One region of the Bradyrhizobium sp. SZCCHNR1051 genome, then DNA from elsewhere that is predicted to be linked to it. Evidence: predicted binding sites of a transcription regulator. Region 1 holds the regulator's gene; the other holds the start of a gene.
The links. Region 1 encodes HrcA, which represses chaperone genes, less so after heat shock. Its sites were predicted from a motif close to GTTAGCACTCNCNNNNNGNGAGTGCTAAC; they were not measured.
Positions count from the first base shown of each region.

Region 2: a site for HrcA is predicted at 4,638-4,666, ahead of groES (co-chaperone GroES). Genes of this name have one in related genera too.

Region 1 is NZ_JAUEYJ010000006.1:171,610-180,423, reverse strand. Features, by position in the region: gene QW868_RS09310 (hypothetical protein) at 1-598, shown strand, start outside; gene grpE (nucleotide exchange factor GrpE) at 763-1,383, opposite strand; gene hrcA (heat-inducible transcriptional repressor HrcA) at 1,516-2,604, opposite strand; gene rph (ribonuclease PH) at 2,789-3,502, shown strand; gene rdgB (RdgB/HAM1 family non-canonical purine NTP pyrophosphatase) at 3,499-4,143, shown strand; gene hemW (radical SAM family heme chaperone HemW) at 4,130-5,287, shown strand; gene QW868_RS09280 (penicillin-binding protein activator) at 5,301-6,509, opposite strand; gene rsmI (16S rRNA (cytidine(1402)-2'-O)-methyltransferase) at 6,813-7,772, shown strand; gene QW868_RS09270 (YraN family protein) at 7,759-8,169, shown strand; gene gshB (glutathione synthase) at 8,203-8,814, shown strand, end outside.
Region 2 is NZ_JAUEYJ010000002.1:35,245-44,058, forward strand. Features, by position in the region: gene QW868_RS02150 (ChbG/HpnK family deacetylase) at 1-795, shown strand, start outside; gene QW868_RS02155 (DUF2076 domain-containing protein) at 1,019-1,819, shown strand; gene QW868_RS02160 (L,D-transpeptidase) at 1,909-2,700, opposite strand; gene QW868_RS02165 (protein phosphatase CheZ) at 3,008-3,787, shown strand; gene QW868_RS02170 (hypothetical protein) at 3,928-4,434, opposite strand; gene groES (co-chaperone GroES) at 4,766-5,062, shown strand; gene groL (chaperonin GroEL) at 5,184-6,827, shown strand; gene QW868_RS02185 (hypothetical protein) at 6,970-8,160, shown strand; gene QW868_RS02190 (hypothetical protein) at 8,490-8,814, opposite strand, start outside.

The DNA of each region.
Region 1 (8,814 bases):
GCGCTACTCGATGATCCTGCCCGGCAACGGCTTCTCCGGCTACGTGGCCGTGCAGATCCCGGAGACCGCGAGCCGGATCTACACCGACGATGCCGTGCGTCAGATGTTCGCCTCCGCCGTCGTCCGCAAGGACGTTCCCGTCGACGAGCAGCTCGCGATGATGCCGTTCAAGGTGACCGAGCTCTCCGGGTTCAAGACCATCCGCACGCTCGGGCCGGGTGCCTTGATCCTGGCCGACGGCGAAGAGGACAAGGGCTTCGAAGCCGCGCCCTTCGTGGTGATCGGGCTCGTGGCCGGGGTGGCCCCGGAGGCGGGCGACCGCGCGCGTGTCGCCCAGCAGGCGGCCACCACCATTCCGGGCGTCCGCGAAGCGCGCATCACGATGTCCGAACCGATCCGCATCGACGGCCAGCCGGCCTACGAGACCCGGCTCGAAGCCACCAGCGGCAAGGACAATACGCCGGTGACCGTGGTGCAATGGCTGCGCTTCGGCGGGCCGAATACGCTGCGGATCATCGGCAGCGCGCCGCGCGATCAGTGGTCGGTAGCCTTCCCGCGCTTCCGCGCCGTCCGCGACGGCATCCAGCCGAGAGGCTAAGCCCAACTCGGTATCCGGACGCCGCGGTCTCATCGGCCGCGGTCCACTTGCCGCGACACGAACTACAAACTCGCGCCGACAAACAAGAAGCCACGGGCATCACCGCCCGTGGCTTCTTCGTTGGACTGATAGGACGGCAGGAGAAGGCCTGCCTATGCTCACCGTCACGCGGCGCTGTTCGACTGATCGTTGCTCGGCGCGGGCGCCGCCTTCGCGCCACCCTTGGACACGCCGACCAGCGCGGGACGCAGGATGCGCTCGCCGATCATGAAGCCGGCCTGCACGACCTGCACCACGGTGCCCGACGGCACCGACGAATCCGGGACCTCGTACATCGCCTGCTGGAAGTTGGGGTCGAACTTCTCTCCCGTCGGATCGAACTTCTTGACGCCGTTCTTCTCCAGCGTGTTGAGCAGCGAGCGCTCGGTGAGCTCGACGCCCTCGATCAACGATTTGAGGCCTGCATCGGCATTGGCGCGGGTCTCGGCCGGCACGGCATCGAGCGCGCGCTGCAGATTGTCGGCGATGTCGAGCACGTCGCGCGCGAAACCGGTGATGCCGTACATGCGTGCATCGGCGACTTCACGGGCCGTCCGCTTGCGCAGGTTCTCCATCTCCGCCAGCGTGCGCAGCATCTTGTCGCGCGCGTCGGCCGCCTCCTTGGCAAGGGCCTCGGCCGAGCCGGTCTCAGGATCGTCGGGCATGATGTAGGGCTTGGAGACGACGGGGTCGCTGGCCTGCGCCGGGTTTTCCGGATCATTCTTGTGCAGGTCGGGATCGGTCATGGACAGACTCGCAAGTTCGGCTGACGGGTTTTGGGGGTATGGGGCGGGATATCGTGCTTTGAGCGTCGAAAATCAAGCGCAGCCTGACCATCGCGCCCGGAGGCGCTGTCCGCGGGTTAACCATGCCACGCGTCAGCCACCCAGCAGCCGGCTGACCAGACGCGCGGCATAATCGACCGTCGGGATCACCCGGGCATAGTTGAGCCGGGTCGGACCGATGACGCCGAGTACGCCGACGATGCGACCCGTGGCGTCGGAATAGGGCGAGACGATCGTCGACGAGCCCGACAGCGAGAACAGCTTGTTCTCCGAGCCGATGAAGATGCGGACACCTTCCGCGTTCTCTGCCCGTCCAAGCAGATCGACGACGCCGCGCTTGGTCTCGAGATCGTCGAACAGCCGCCGCACGCGCTCGAGATCTTCGAGCGCATGCAGGTCCTCGAGCAGGTTGGCGTGGCCGCGCACGATGAGCTGCCGCTCGTCGCTGTCCCCTCCGGACCAGCTCGCGACACCGGCGGCGATCACCTTCTGCGTCAGCAGGTCGAGCTCGGCGCGATCATGCGCCAGCGCCGTCTCGAGCTCGAGCCGTGCTTCCGCCAGCGTCCGGCCTCTGATGCGGGCATTGAGGAAATTCGACGCCTCGGTCAGCGCCGAGGACGGCACGCCCGGCGGCAGAACCAGAACCCGGTTCTCGACCTGCCCGTCCTCGCCCACCAGCACGACCAGCGCACGCTCGGGCTCGAGCCGCACGAACTCGATGTGCTTCAGCCGAGTGTTGGATTTTGCGGTCAGCACCACGGCAGCGGCACGGGTCAGACCCGACAGCCGGGTCAGCGCCTCGTCCAGAGCGGCCTCGACCGATTGCGCCCGCCCGACCGCGGCGAGCTGGCTCTGGATCGATTGCTGCTCAGCCTCGGTCATGTCGCCGACCTGCATCAGGGCGTCCACGAAGAAACGCAGGCCGGCCTCGGTCGGCAGCCGGCCGGCCGAGGTGTGCGGCGCGTAGATCAGGCCGAGCTGCTCGAGATCGGCCATGACGTTGCGCACCGAGGCCGGCGACAGCGGAACCGCGATCAGCCGCGAAATGTTGCGCGAGCCGACCGGCTCGCCGGTCGCCAGATAGCTTTCGACGATCTGCCGGAAGATCTCGCGCGAGCGCTCGTTGAGCTGCGCCAGACCGGCCGGCGGTGTCATCAGGTTGATCGGATCGTGGTGGGCCACCAGATGCTCTCCTCGCAGCTGCCTATAATGTGTCCATGCGGCGGCTCGGTGGCAAGCCGGTCGTCGCGTGCTCTCGGGCGCGACGAGGCCATGATAATCCCTTGATAAGCCCTTGCCGCTGCCGGTCGCGGCTCCTACAAGGCCGGTCAAAGTCGGTCTTTCGCGCGCTTTCACGGAGAGAATCATGCGGCCGAGCCGCCGTGCACCGGATGAACTGCGGGCCGTGAGCCTGGAACGCGGCGTCGTCAAATACGCCGAGGGCTCCTGCCTGGTGAAGTTCGGCGACACCCATGTGCTGGTCACCGCCACGCTGGAGGACCGGCTGCCGCCCTGGCTCAAGGGCCAGGGGCGCGGCTGGATCACGGCTGAATACGGCATGCTGCCGCGCGCCACGCTGGAACGGACCCGGCGCGAGGCCTCCGCCGGCAAGCAGACCGGTCGCACCGTCGAGATCCAGCGTCTGATCGGCCGCTCGCTGCGCACCGCGATCGACCTGGAAGCGCTCGGCGAGCGCCAGATCACGGTCGATTGCGACGTGCTGCAGGCCGACGGCGGCACGCGCACGGCGTCGATCACCGGCGCCTGGGTGGCGCTGGCCGACTGCATCAAGTGGATGAAGTCGCGCAACATGATCAAGACCGAGGTGCTGCGCGCCAACGTCGCCGCGATCTCCTGCGGCATCTACAACGGCACGCCGGTGCTGGATCTCGACTACGCCGAGGATTCCGAGGCGGAGACCGACGCCAATTTCGTCATGACCGGCGACGGCCGCATCATCGAGGTGCAGGGCACGGCGGAGAAGACGCCGTTCACCGAGGCCGAGCTCCTGGCGCTGATGGCACTGGCCCGCAAGGGCGTGGCGCGACTGGTCGACCTGCAGAAGATGGCGGTCGCGTGAGTAGCGGTCATCGCAAGCTCACCGGGCGCCTCGTCATCGCGACCCACAATCCCGGCAAGCTTGCCGAGATGCGCGAGCTGCTCGCCCCCCATGGCGTCGAGGCGGTGTCGGCCGGCGATCTCGGCCTGGACGAGCCGGACGAGACCGGCGAGACCTTCCAGGCCAACGCCCGCATCAAGGCGGTCGCCGCGGCCAGAGCAGCGCAGCTTCCTGCCTTTGCCGACGATTCCGGTATCGTGGTTCATGCGCTCGATGGGGCGCCGGGGATCTATTCGGCGCGCTGGGCCGGACCGGACAAGGATTTCACCAGCGCGATGGCGCGGATCGAGCGCCTGCTGCAGGAGCGGGACGCGAGGAGTGCCGACAAGCGCACCGCGCATTTCGTCTCGGCGCTGTGCGTGGCGTGGCCGGACGGTCATGTCGAGGAGGTCGAGGCGCGGGTCGACGGCGCCCTGGTCTGGCCGCCGCGCGGCACGGCGGGCTTCGGCTACGACCCGATGTTCCTGCCCGAGGGGCACGACCGGACCTTCGGCGAGATGACCAGCATCGAGAAGCATGGCCTGCCGCCGCTCGGGCTCGGCCTGTCGCACCGGGCGCGCGCCTTCGTGAAGCTCGCGGAGATCTGCCTTGACCAGCGCTGACAGCGAAGCGTTCGGCGTCTATGTGCACTGGCCGTTCTGCCTGTCGAAATGTCCGTATTGCGACTTCAACAGCCACGTCCGGCATGCCGCCATCGATCAGGACCGCTTCGCCCGCGCCTTCGCGCAGGAGATCGCGACCACGGCCGCCCGCATCGGGCCGCGCACCGTCACGTCGATTTTTCTCGGCGGCGGCACGCCGTCGCTGATGCAGCCGCAGACGGTCGGCGCCATTCTCGACGCGATCGGCAAGCACTGGCACGTCGCTGGCGATGTCGAGGTGTCGCTCGAAGCCAATCCGACCAGCGTCGAGGCGACACGCTTTGCCGGCTATCGCGCCGCCGGCGTCAACCGGGTCTCGCTCGGCGTCCAGGCGATGGACGATGCGTCGCTCAAGATGCTGGGACGCCTGCACACCGCCGAGGAGGCGATGAAGGCGGTGGCGATCGCGCGCAATGCGTTCGAGCGTTATTCGTTCGATCTGATCTACGCCCGGCCCGACCAGACGCCGGCGATGTGGACCGAGGAGCTGACGCGCGCGATCGGCGAGGCGGCTGAGCACCTGTCGCTGTATCAACTGACGATCGAGGAAGGCACGCCGTTCTTCGGCCTGCACGCCGCAGGCAAGCTGAAGACGCCGGATGAAGGCCTGGCCCGCACCTTGTACGACGTCACGCAGGAGATCTGTGGCCGTCACGGACTGCCGGCCTATGAGATCTCCAATCATGCCCGCCCGGGCGCGGAGTGCCGGCACAATCTGATCTATTGGCGCGGCCACGAATATGCCGGCATCGGCCCCGGCGCCCATGGTCGTCTCGACATCGGCGGCATCAGGCATGCGACCGCGACCGACAAGCGGCCGGAGGCCTGGCTGATGCGGGTGGAGTCCAACGGTCATGGTGTGATGACCGACGACGAGCTCAACCGCGAGGAGCGCGCCGACGAATTCCTGCTGATGGGGCTGCGTTTGGCCGAAGGCATCGACCCCAGGCGGTATGCCGCGATCTCCGGCCGTGCGCTCGATCCGCGCCGCATCGCGCTGCTGCGCGAGGAGGGCGCCATCGCGGTCGATCCGGATGGACGGCTGCGCGTGACTCAGGATGGCTTTCCGGTGCTCGACGCGGTCGTCGCCGATCTCGCCGCCTGAAGGATTCTGCGACTCACGTCGCGCTGAAGCTCTTCGGCGCGCCGGCGACCGTCTGTCCGCCCCCCGAACCGACGCGCATCACGGCAAGCCCGCGCTCATTGGTGCCGTCGCTGCGGAACCGGAACAGCCCATCGATGCCGGCAAAGCCCGATGCATTGGTCAGGACATCGGGCGCGAAGCGCTGGTTGCCCTGGGTGCGCGCCAACGCGGCCACGAGCGCCACCGCGTCGTAGGCGAGGGTTGCCGTGCGCACGGGATCGCCACCGAACCGCGTCCGGTAGCGACCGGCGAAGGCGCGGAAGCCGGAGGGATCCGGCGCAGCATAGAGGCCACCCTGCAGGCTGGCGCTGGCATAAACGCGCGGATTGTCCCACAGCCCCGTGCCGAGCAACTGAATGTTGCGCAGATTGGCGCCGGCAGCGGTCAGCGCATCGGCCGTCGCCGCGACCGATTCGCCGTCGTCGGCCAGCAGCAGCGCATCGGCACCGCCGAGCGCCTGCGCCACCGTGCGCGCAGGCCCGGCGCGGTCGCTGGAATATTTCTCGAACGCAACGATGCGTCCGCCGCGGCGGCTGACCGCGGTCTTGAACGCACCCTCGACGACGGTTCCATAGGCATTGTCGGGCAGCAGCGCCGCGAACGAGCGTTTGCCGACGCTGGCGGAATATTCGACGATACGGCTGGCGTCGGACTCCGGCAGGAAGCTGAGCAGATAGACGCCGCGCCCCGCCACGCTCGAATCGGTCGAGAAGGCGATGACCGAGATGTTGCGCGCGCGCGCCACCTGGGCGGTCGCCGGTACCGAGCCCGCGAACAGCGGACCGAGAATGATCTCGGCGCCTTCGTCGCAGGCCTGTTGCGCGCCCTGCTGCGCCCCTTGCGGGCTGCCGGCGTCGTCCTTGATCAGGAGCTGGATGTTGGGGTTCTGAAACTCGGCGAGCGCCATCTCGGCCGCGTTCTTCATCGATTGCGCAGCCACGCCGGCATTGCCCGACGCCGACAGCGGCAGAATCAGCCCGACCTTGACCTGGCCGTTACCGGCAACCGCCGGCTGCTGCGGCGGTCCCGCCGGCGCCGTCGGCTGCTCGAACGGATTGAAGCCCTGCTGGACGTTGGAGCACGCCGACAGCAGCGGCGCGCCGACGATCAGGCCCAGCGCCGTTCGCCGGGCGACCCCATGGGGTCCCGGACCGAGAGAGTTGGGATGACGCGGGCCCACCATGGCATCTCTTCGTTCGGCCAAGACCGGCCAGAAGTTCCCCAAACGCACGTCCGCCAAGCCGTGCTGATTCACTCATATTGTCGACGAATAGTTAAGCAAAACAAAAGGCTGTCACCGCCACAAAGCCGATCAATTCGACGTTTTGTACGGCCTATCCCCTGCTCGTACACATCCCCATTGACGTGCAGTTTCGGACTTGAAGGTTCGATGAACGGCCGCGCGCCGATGCCGATCGGAACTTCAAAATTGCTGCGCTGCTGTTCCCCTGTGGCAATCCCGCGGCATGCCCTTTAAATTACCTCGATGGGCGCGAAGGCAATCCCCAAGACGTCGCCAGACGACGGCAAATCTTCCACCACGTCGACCTACCTAGTGGCGGGTCAAATCGTCGTGGCGCCCAAGGCACGGCCTGGATTGCATCTGGTGGCAACGCCGATCGGCAATCTCGGCGACATCACGCTGCGTGCACTGGAAACCCTGGCCGGCGCCGACATCATCTTCTGCGAGGACACGCGAATCACGCGGCGCCTGACCGAGCGCTACGGCCTGGGCGCGGAACTCGCAGCCTATCATGAGCACAATGCCGAAGCGGTCAGGCCGCGGATCCTGCAACGTCTGGCCCAAGGCGCAGCCATCGCGCTGGTGTCGGACGCCGGCACGCCGCTGATCTCCGATCCCGGCTACAAGCTGGTGCGCGAGGCCTGTGAGGCCGGACACGCCGTCACCGCGCTGCCGGGACCTTCCGCCGTGCTCGCGGCGCTGAGCGTGGCGGCGTTGCCGACCGACCGCTTCTTCTTCGAGGGATTCCTGCCGGCCAAGCAGCAGGCGCGGCGCACGCGGCTGTCCGAGCTCGCGCGGATCGAGGCGACGCTGGTTCTGTTCGAGGCGGGCAGCCGGGTGCAGGAGACGCTGGCCGATCTCGCCGATGCCATGACTGGGCGTCAGGCCGCGATCTGCCGCGAGCTCACCAAGCTGCACGAAGAGGTGCTGCGCGGAGCAATCGGCGATCTCGCTGCACGGGCCGGCGATCTCGAAACGCGCGGCGAATTCGTGCTGGTGATCGGTCCACCGCCGCGCGATGCCGAGGTGCTGACCCAGGACGCGCTGGACGCCGTGCTCAGGGATCTGTTGCAGCGATCGAGCGTCAAGGACGCCGTGATGCATGCCGTCGAGCTGTCGCGCCGGCCGCGACGCGAGGTGTATGCGCGCGCGCTCGAGCTCTCGAAGGGCGCGCGGTCGGGGGAGGCCGATGGCAAAGACTGAGCGTGCCTCCCCAGACAAGCCGGCGAAGACGGCGGCACCCGAGCGCGTCGCCGCCTTCCGCACTGGATTGTCGGCGGAAGCCCGTGCCGCAGCACTGCTGATCGCCAAGGGCTACCGCATCCTCGCCAGACGCTTCCGCACGCCCCATGGCGAGATCGACATCATAGTGCGCAAGCGCAGCCTGGTCGCCTTCGTCGAGGTCAAGGCGCGCGCCTCGCTCGACGATGCGGCCTATGCCGTGACGCCTCGCCAGCAGCAGCGCATCATCGATGCCGCCCAGGCCTGGCTGATGGCGCATCCGGACCATGCCGAATTCGAGCTGCGCTTCGATGCGATTCTGGTTGCGCCGCGCAGCCTGCCGCGCCATCTGATGGCGGCCTTCGACGCCAGCACCTGACATGAACTGACTGCAGAGAGCAGGGACCTGCCCATGAAACTGAATGTCGCCGTCCAGATGGATCCGATCGCGCGCATCAACATCCGCGGCGACTCGACCTTTGCGATGCTGCTCGAAGCACAGCGGCGCGGACATGGCCTGTGCTACTACACGCCGGACAAGCTGTCGCTGCGCGGCGAGGAGCTGTACGCGCCGGTGCAGGCGCTGACCGTGCGCGACCAGGTCGACGACCACTTCACGCTCGGCGAGCCCAAGCCGACGGCGCTGACCTCGTTCGACGTCGTGCTGCTGCGCCAGGATCCGCCGTTCGATCTCGCCTACATCACCTCGACGCACTTCCTCGAGCGCATCCATCCGAAGACGCTGGTGATCAACGATCCCGCCAGCGTGCGCAACGCGCCGGAAAAGCTGTTCGTGATGAACTTCCCCCAATTGATGCCGCCGACCTTGATCTCGCGCGATCTCGACGAGATCAACGCCTTCCGCGATCAGCACGGCGCTGTCGTGATGAAGCCGCTGCATGGCCATGGCGGCGCGGCGGTGTTCCGCGTCATGCCGCAGGACATGAATTTCGGCTCGCTGTTCGACATGTTCTCGGTGACGTTCAAGGAGCCCTGGGTGATCCAGCGCTTCCTCCCCGAAGTG
Region 2 (8,814 bases), on a different contig from region 1:
GGCATCAGCCCCGGGGTTAACAGCGCCATCCGAGACCTGATCGCGCGCGGTCGGCTGAACGCAACCTCGGTGATGACCGTGGGCGCCGCGATCGGGCGCGACGAGGTGACGGAGCTGACCAAGGTCGCGTCCGACAGCCCGCGTTGCGCCATCGGCCTGCACGTCACGCTGACCGCGCCGTTTCGGCCCCTGACGATGCATTTCCGTCCCTCGGAAGGCGGCATGTTCCTGCCCTTCCCGAAGCTGCTGCGCGCCGGACTGACCCGTCGGCTCGATCCCGAGATGATCCGTGCCGAGGTCCTGGTTCAGCTTGCGGCGTTCGGCGATTTGTTCGGTCGCGCCCCCGATTTCGTCGACGGCCACCAGCATGCCCAGCTCTATCCGCAGGTGCGCGAGGGCTTTCTCGCCGCCGTCAAGGAAACTGCGCCCACGGCCTGGGTGCGCCAGGGCGGCCGCAATCTGCCCCTGATGCAGCGGCTGGCGGCACCGAAAGCGCTGCTGCTGGACGTGCTCAGCGCGCAATTCCGCCGTCAGGCCAGGCGGGCCGAGATCGCCTTCAATCCCGGCTTCGCGGGCGCCTACGACTTCACCAAGGCCTCCGACTTCGGAGCTTTGATGGATGGCTTCCTCGACGAGTTGCCCGAGCATGGGCTGGTGATGTGCCACCCCGGTTTCGTCGATGACGTCCTCATCGAGCTCGATCCGCTGACGGTGCAGCGCGAGCATGAGCACGCCTATCTTGCCGGCGAGCATTTTCCGGGCCTGTTGGAGCGCCGCAAGGTGACGCTCGGCTGATGGATGTTTCGCGTGCCCCGGCGAACAAAACCCGGCGCGGCGGCGTTCGAAGTGGGAGGGAGACAGGCATGCCGTCCGCCTTCGGCTTCCGAAACGCCTCGCAAGTGCAAAGACGCTTTGTCGCATACGGAAATTTAATCCGCGCCCCGGCTGGCCGGGCCACAAAGTCCCCCTAAATCTTGGCCGCGCTTGGCCGGAACAAGGCAAGCGGCAGGAGAACGACATGACACCGCAAGAACGCCAACTCATCGACGATCTGTTCGACCGGCTTGCCACGTTGGAGAGTGCACCGCGTGATCCGGAGGCTGCCGCCGCCATCGCCCAGGCGCTGCAGCGGGCTCCCAATGCCGTCTATGCGCTGGTGCAGACGGTGCTGGTGCAGGACGAGGCCCTGAAGCGCGCCAACGCCCGCATCGAGGAGCTGCAGCACGCCCAGGCCCCGCAGGGCCAGTCCGGCGGCTTCCTCGATTCGATGCGCGACAGCATCTTCGGCTCGGGCAGCCGCGGTTCGGTCCCCAACGTGCCGCCGCCGTCGCAGAGCCGCCCGGTCTGGAACAGCGGCCAGGCGATACCCCCGGGCTACCAGGGCCAACCCGGCTATCCCGGCCAGCCCAGCTCCTATGACCAGGGCGGCTTCGGCCAGCCGCGCGGCGGCATGTTCGGCGGGGGAGGCGGCTCGTTCCTCGGCACGGCGGCGGCCGCGGCGGCCGGCATGGTCGGCGGCTCGCTGCTGCTCGGCGGCATCCGCTCGATGATGGGCGGCGGGTCGCATCAGGCGTTCGGTGACACCACGATCATCGAGGAGCGGGGCGGCGGTGCCAGCCCGTGGAGCGGCGACCAGTCCGGCGGCTCGCTGGCGCGCGACGCCGGTCTCGACGACATCGGCCGCCCGGGCGGCGACGGCGGCCGGGCCGGCCTGTTCGACCAGGCGAGCCATGACGACAGCGGCAATGACAGCGACGCGGCCGACTTCGATGCCGATGACGGCTATGGCGACGACGACGGTGGCAGCGACTACGCGTGAAGCTCCCGGGTCGCAGCCAACTCAAGAATGCAAAGGCCGCCCTCCACGGGCGGCCTTTTTCAGTTGCGGATGTCGTGCAGCGGCGGTCGTCAGAGCACGATGACCCGGGCACCGACGTTCACGCGGCCATAGAGGTCGATGACGTCCTCGTTGCGCATCCGGATACATCCTGACGAGACGTTGGTGCCGATCGTCCATGGCTCGTTCGAACCGTGGATCCGATACAGCGACGAGCCGAGATACATCGCGCGTGCGCCGAGCGGGTTCTGTGGTCCGCCCTCCATGTGCCGCGGCAGGTCGGGCCGGCGCGCGAGCATTTCCGGCGGCGGCGTCCAGTCCGGCCATTCACGCTTGGCCGAGATCGTCTTCACGCCCGACCAGGTGAAGCCGGGGCGGCCGACGCCGATGCCATAGCGGAGCGCCCTGCCCTCGCCCTGGACCAGATAGAGGAACTTGTTCGGCGTATCGATGACGATCGTGCCCGGCCGTTCTTTGCCGTCATAGTCAACGATCTGTTTCTCGTATTTCGGATCGAGTGGCCGCTGCGTCTGCTCATAGGCCTCCTCATCCGGCAATCCCTGCTGCGGGACCATGCCCGGCGCCAGCCGCTGCGGCTCGTAGTAGGACGGCTGCTGCTGGTACATCGGCTGTCCCGGCGGAGGCGCGCCGCGGCCGCCTTGCGGATCCCCGAACAGGAATTCGATGAAGCCGCCACCCATGCGCGAGCGTTCGACATAGGCGGTGCGCACCGGCGCGGACTGCTGCGGCGGGCCGCTATAGATCACGGTCGGCTGCTGAAATCCCTGGGCCGCGGCGCGGCCCAGACCTGCATGGAAAACGCATGCGCCGGCCAGCAGCGCTGCGGATACTGATTTGAACATCGACGTACTCTGTACTGTTTCGTCTGAAGACTGTTCATCGCGCGAGGCAAATGCGCCGCCGCGTATCGTCAATAAAGAGCAAAACCCGATCGCTTTGGTAAACGCAGGAGGCGCCGGGATTCACCATCGCTGCACACCGCGGCGGTTTTGATCGCTAGCGTTTATTTTGCGTGAAGGCCGCTGGCGCATGGTTAATCGTTGACGCACGATGCACGCCAGCGTTGCTCAACGGCGGTTCCTGGCGTGAACGCGATGTTAAATAGCCTCTGCGTAGAACTGATCCGAGCAAAAGGTCAGGGATACTATCATGGCGGTTCGCAAGCGTTTCCGTATCGAAGAAGCAATCGTCGGCCATATGCCGGAGCCTGAATTCGTAGGCGGCGAGATCGGCCCCAACCACAAGGAAATCATGGACGAGCTCCGCGCGATCCGCTCCCAGATGGCCAATGCGATCCGCAGCGGCGGCAGCAACACGGCGAACGCCGCCATCGAAGAGTCCGCCGCACGCGAGGTCGCCGAAGCGCGCGCGCTGCTCGAGACCTATCGTGCCCAGATCGAGCAGTGCGAAAAGCTCAAGGTCGAGCTCGACCTGATCCACGACGCGATCAACCGCACCAAGGGCGAGATCGCGACCCTCCATGCCAAGAGCTTCAACGGCGAGGAGATGGCCAAGGTCAACGGCGAGCTCGGCGCGGTCGTCGGCGGCACCGAGCAGGCGACGCAGCAGATCCTCGAAGCCGCGGAGGCGATCGACCAGGCCGCCAGCGCGCTGTCCAAGGTGGACTCGGCCGACCAGCAGAAGATCCTGAGCGAAGAGATCCAGGAGCGGGTGGTCTCGATCTTCGAGGCCTGCAACTTCCAGGACCTGACCGGCCAGCGCATCAACAAGGTCATGACCACGATGAAGTTCATCGAGCACCACATCGTGGTGATGATGGACATCTGGGGCGGCGTCGACGCCATCAAGGCGCACACGCCGCCGATCGTCGACCACCGCGAGGGCGACGCCCGGCTGCTGAACGGCCCGAAGGCGGAAGGTGACGTCGGCCACGCTTCGCAGGACGACATCGACGCGATGTTCAACTGACCTCGTCCTGCCTGACCGGCGGCCACGCCGGCCAGGCATGGCACCGAGCAGCACCAAGCAAAACGCCGGCGCTTTCACCGGCGTTTTTCGTTTGGCTTTTGGGTGTGGCCGGGGCTTGTCGCGAGGGCTTCGCCCGGATCTCAGGCGCGCGGTCCGCAGCGGACGTAGACCATCGTCTGGTAACGGGTCGCCGCATCCTTGTCGACGAAGCGGGTGATCAGCACACGGCCGTCAAAGGAGACGACCTCGCGGTCCTGCTCGCCGCCGGGCGGTCCGGCCGGGCCGATATAGTTCTTGCCGCTGGCCGAGCCCTTCAGGCGCAGCTCCTGGGGGGTCGCCTGGTCGGCCAGATGCATCACGACACCGCCGGACGTGCCCGCCCCGATGACATAGGGCTGTTTGCACTGCGCCAACGCCATCTTCTCGGTGCGCGGACGGTCGTTGGGGTTGTTGTAAGCGGCGAGGCCCCATTTGCCGACGAGATCCTCGGGGCGGATCGTCGCCGGAACCTCGGGCTCGACCGGCGCCTCGGTCTGCATGGGGGGCGACGGCGACAGGCTGAAGCCCGTGCACGCTCCCAGAAGCATCGTGAGCGCCGACGCGATCGCGAGATTGGCAACCGGCCGCGCGCACCGTGAACTCGTCATGGCATCCCCTTAGGAACAAGATCGTGGCTGCCCCGTCCGGCAACCAAACCCAAAACGCTCGTCAGAGCAATGACGTCGGATGACGACGCCGCTCCACTAACATGTCTGGCCCGGGACAACATCCCCTAACAGCCTCAAGAACGGCTTAACTGCCGGCCGTTGCTTGACAGGAACAGCCGCAAGCCATATTTCCCCGAGCGGTCTTTAGCACTCGGAGGGCGCGATTGCTAAGGCTGCGAGCCAGTTGGCGCCAAGTGGGCGTCAAATGTGGCCGCATTCAGATTTCCTCCGACAGCAACAACTTATCCAAGCACCCCAAAAGGGATCCGTCATGGCCAAATCGAAGTTTCGTCCCCTGCACGACCGCGTCGTGGTTAAGCGCATCGACGCCGAAGAGAAGACCAAGGGCGGCATCATCATTCCCGACAGCGCCAAGGAAAAGCCCTCGCAGGGCGAAGTCGTCGCCGTCGGCCCGGGCGGCCGTGATGAGAGCGGCAAGCTGATCCCGATCGACGTCAAGGTCGGCGACCGCGTGTTGTTCGGCAAGTGGTCCGGAACCGAGGTCAAGCTGGACGGCGAGGAGCTCCTGATCATGAAGGAGTCCGACATCATGGGCGTCGTCGCCTGATCCCGACCTGCCGGGGGCGGCGATCAGCCGCCCCGGGCGAAAATGCTCTGCAACCTCGTTCCGGCGACAGACGGGCGATCACGCCCCTCGCCGTCGAGGTCTACTCCAGGAGAATTTTGAAATGGCAGCCAAGGACGTCAAATTCGCCGGCGACGCACGCGACCGCATGCTGCGCGGCGTCGACATTCTCGCCAACGCCGTCAAGGTGACGCTCGGCCCGAAGGGCCGCAACGTCGTCATCGAGAAGAGCTTCGGCGCTCCGCGCATCACCAAGGACGGCGTCACCGTCGCCAAGGAGATCGAGCTGGAGGACAAGTTCGAGAACATGGGCGCGCAGATGCTGCGCGAGGTCGCCTCCAAGACCAACGACACCGCCGGTGACGGCACCACCACCGCGACCGTGCTGGCCCAGGCCATCGTGCGCGAGGGCGCCAAGGCGGTTGCCGCCGGCATGAACCCGATGGATCTCAAGCGCGGCATCGACATCGCGGTGGCCGCCGTGATCAAGGACATCGAGAAGCGCGCCAAGCCGGTCGCCTCGTCCTCCGAGGTCGCCCAGGTCGGCACCATCTCCGCCAATGGCGACGCCGCGATCGGCAAGATGATCGCCCAGGCGATGCAGAAGGTCGGCAACGAGGGCGTCATCACGGTCGAGGAGAACAAGTCGCTCGATACCGAGGTCGACATCGTCGAAGGCATGAAGTTCGACCGCGGCTATCTCTCGCCCTACTTCGTCACCAATGCCGAGAAGATGACCGCCGAGCTCGACGACGTCTACGTGCTCTTGCACGAGAAGAAGCTGTCGGGCCTGCAGGCCATGCTGCCGGTGCTCGAAGCCGTGGTGCAGTCGGGCCGCCCGCTGCTGATCATCGCCGAGGACGTCGAGGGCGAGGCGCTGGCGACCCTGGTCGTCAACCGCCTGCGCGGCGGCCTGAAGGTCGCCGCCGTCAAGGCGCCGGGCTTCGGTGATCGCCGCAAGGCGATGCTCGAGGACATCGCGATTCTGACCGGCGGTCAGCTGATCTCGGAAGACCTCGGCATGAAGCTCGAGAACGTCACGGTGAAGATGCTCGGCCGCGCCAAGAAGGTCGTGATCGACAAGGAGAACACCACGATCGTCAACGGCGCCGGCAAGAAGGCCGACATCGAGGCGCGCGTCGGCCAGATCAAGGCGCAGATCGAGGAGACCACCTCGGACTACGACCGCGAGAAGCTGCAGGAGCGTCTGGCCAAGCTCGCCGGCGGCGTCGCGGTGATCCGCGTCGGCGGCGCGACCGAGATCGAGGTCAAGGAGAAGAAGGACCGCGTCGAGGACGCCCTCAACGCGACCCGCGCTGCGGTGCAGGAAGGCATCGTCCCCGGCGGCGGCGTGGCGCTGCTGCGCGCCAAGAAGGCGGTCGGCCGCATCACCAACGCCAATTCGGACGTCCAGGCCGGCATCAACATCGTGCTGAAGGCGCTCGAGGCTCCGATTCGCCAGATCTCCGAGAACGCCGGCGTCGAAGGCTCGATCGTGGTCGGCAAGATCCTGGACGAGAAGTCCGAGACCTTCGGCTTCGACGCGCAGACCGAGGACTATGTCGACATGGTCGCCAAGGGCATCATCGACCCGGCCAAGGTCGTCCGCACGGCGCTGCAGGACGCCTCGTCGGTCGCAGGCCTCCTGGTCACCACCGAAGCCATGGTCGCCGAGCTGCCGAAGGACGCGGCTCCGGCGATGCCGGCCGGCGGCGGCATGGGTGGAATGGGCGGCATGGGCTTCTGAGCCCCCCTTGCATCACCGAGACGTTCAGGAAGGCCGCCTCCGGGCGGCCTTCTTTTTGGCCGAGTGTCCGCGCCCGGGGGTGCAGCGATCGCAAATCGGCGCTACAGCTTAAGGCCGATTCTGCCCCCACAAGGATTTTCAGATGCGCGCGATTTTGCTTGCGCTGGCCGTGATTGCAGCGGCCGCGCCGGAACTCGGTTGGGCCCAGAGCAAGAGCGGGACCAAGGCCCCCGCCAACGAGACTCGGTATTTCACTGCGATCGACGGCCTGATGGACGGCAATGCCGACGTGATCCTGAAGGAGACGCGCCAGGGCAAGACCGTCACCGCCGCCACGCTCGACGTCTGCTATCCCGTCGCAAAGAATTCGGATCGCAAGGACCGCTTCGTGGTCAGCCTCACCGTCAATGGCCAGACCTTGACCGGTGCGACCCAGAGCAACGGCGCCAAGGAGCCGGTCACGGTGAAGCTGAATCGCAAGCCGACCGGCGACACGTTCGAGTTCCGCGGACAGATCGCGATCGGCAAGACCGTCACCGAGGTGACGTCGACCGACAATTCCGACGTCAGCGAGAAAGAGTTCCAGGAGAGCCAGTCGAGCGACGACGGCATCAGCGCCCAGCCGAAGGACTTCACCGACGTCTCGCCCGAGGCGGTCTCGGTCCGGCTCAAGCTCGACGCGGTGACCGACTTCCTCAAGAGCCTGAAGGGCGAGAACGTCGAAGTTTCGCTGTCGAGCCTCATCGTGAGCTGCGACGCACTGCGCGCGGGCGAGCAGACCATCAGCATGACCGTCGACCCCGAACGAGCCGGCGCACTGATCGCGAAGGCGCGGACCATGAACGGCGTCGTCACCGCCGGCTGGACCGCCGGCACGGTCGAGATGGACCGCACCATCCGCTTTGCGGCGGCCGACTGGCGCGACGGTGACAAGATCAACAAGGACAAGCTGGCGGGCGCCATCTCCGACGTGCTGGCCAAGACCTACAATGCCAGGCCGACGAGTGCGGCGTGGAATCCGGTCAGCGGCAAGCTGAAGCTGACGTTGAAGCGGCCGAGCCAGCTGATGCCGGCGCTCGAGCTGACCGACGTCATCGAGGTCACCGGCCTCGTCTCGGCGGACAAGCCGGGCGGCGCGGACGCGCTGATGCTGTGGATCAGCAGCCCGACGACGACCACCGTCGATGAGGCATCGAGCGCCAAGCTGATCCTGTCGGACGAATCCTCGGGCGACGAGGAAAGCGATACCCGCGACGACGGCGGTGCCATCGACGAGCTGGCGAAGGCCTTCAAGGCCAAGCGCTGGGATGCGGACAACTCCGTCTGGAAGTAAGGCGACGGCAGGCGCCGCGATCTCAGATGCCACCCTCCCCTGGAGGGGGAGGGTCGATCGCACGCGAAGCGGGCGAGCGGGGTGGGGTGACGCCGCGGGCACCGGTGCACGTGGGGAGATCACCCCACCCCGCCTCCCATTCGCTGCGCTCATGAGAGGCGACCCTCCCCCTCCAGGGGAGGGTGACAGCGGGGCTGACCTCAAAGCTGCGTGCTGCGGAATCGCGAACGTGCATGAAGCAGGACCAGGTGCCGGACCATGACAGCGAGGTCCACATGCCGATATATCGATGTGACCAAGACTAGGACTTTCGATACGGCCGTCTCGGCTCAATTGGTGTTGAGCCGGAAGCGCAGCGTCTTCGGTCCGATGAAGATGATCAGGTCGCCCTGACGCTTCCAGTTCGTCGCCGCGCTCAGCGTCGCGATCAGCTCGTCATCGGCTTGCGCGCGTGCCGCCGGGCAGTTGCGGTCCTCGATCTTGCTGGCGATGAACACGATGGTGTTGCCGGCGACCGAGAACTGCCCCTTGCCGCCCTTGCACCAGAGCTCCAGCACGGTCTCGCCGTTGTCGCCGATGTCGAGATCCGGCACGCGCTTCGAGCCGGGCATTGGTAACGCATCGAGCGTCATCTCCATTCCGAAGGGAAACTCC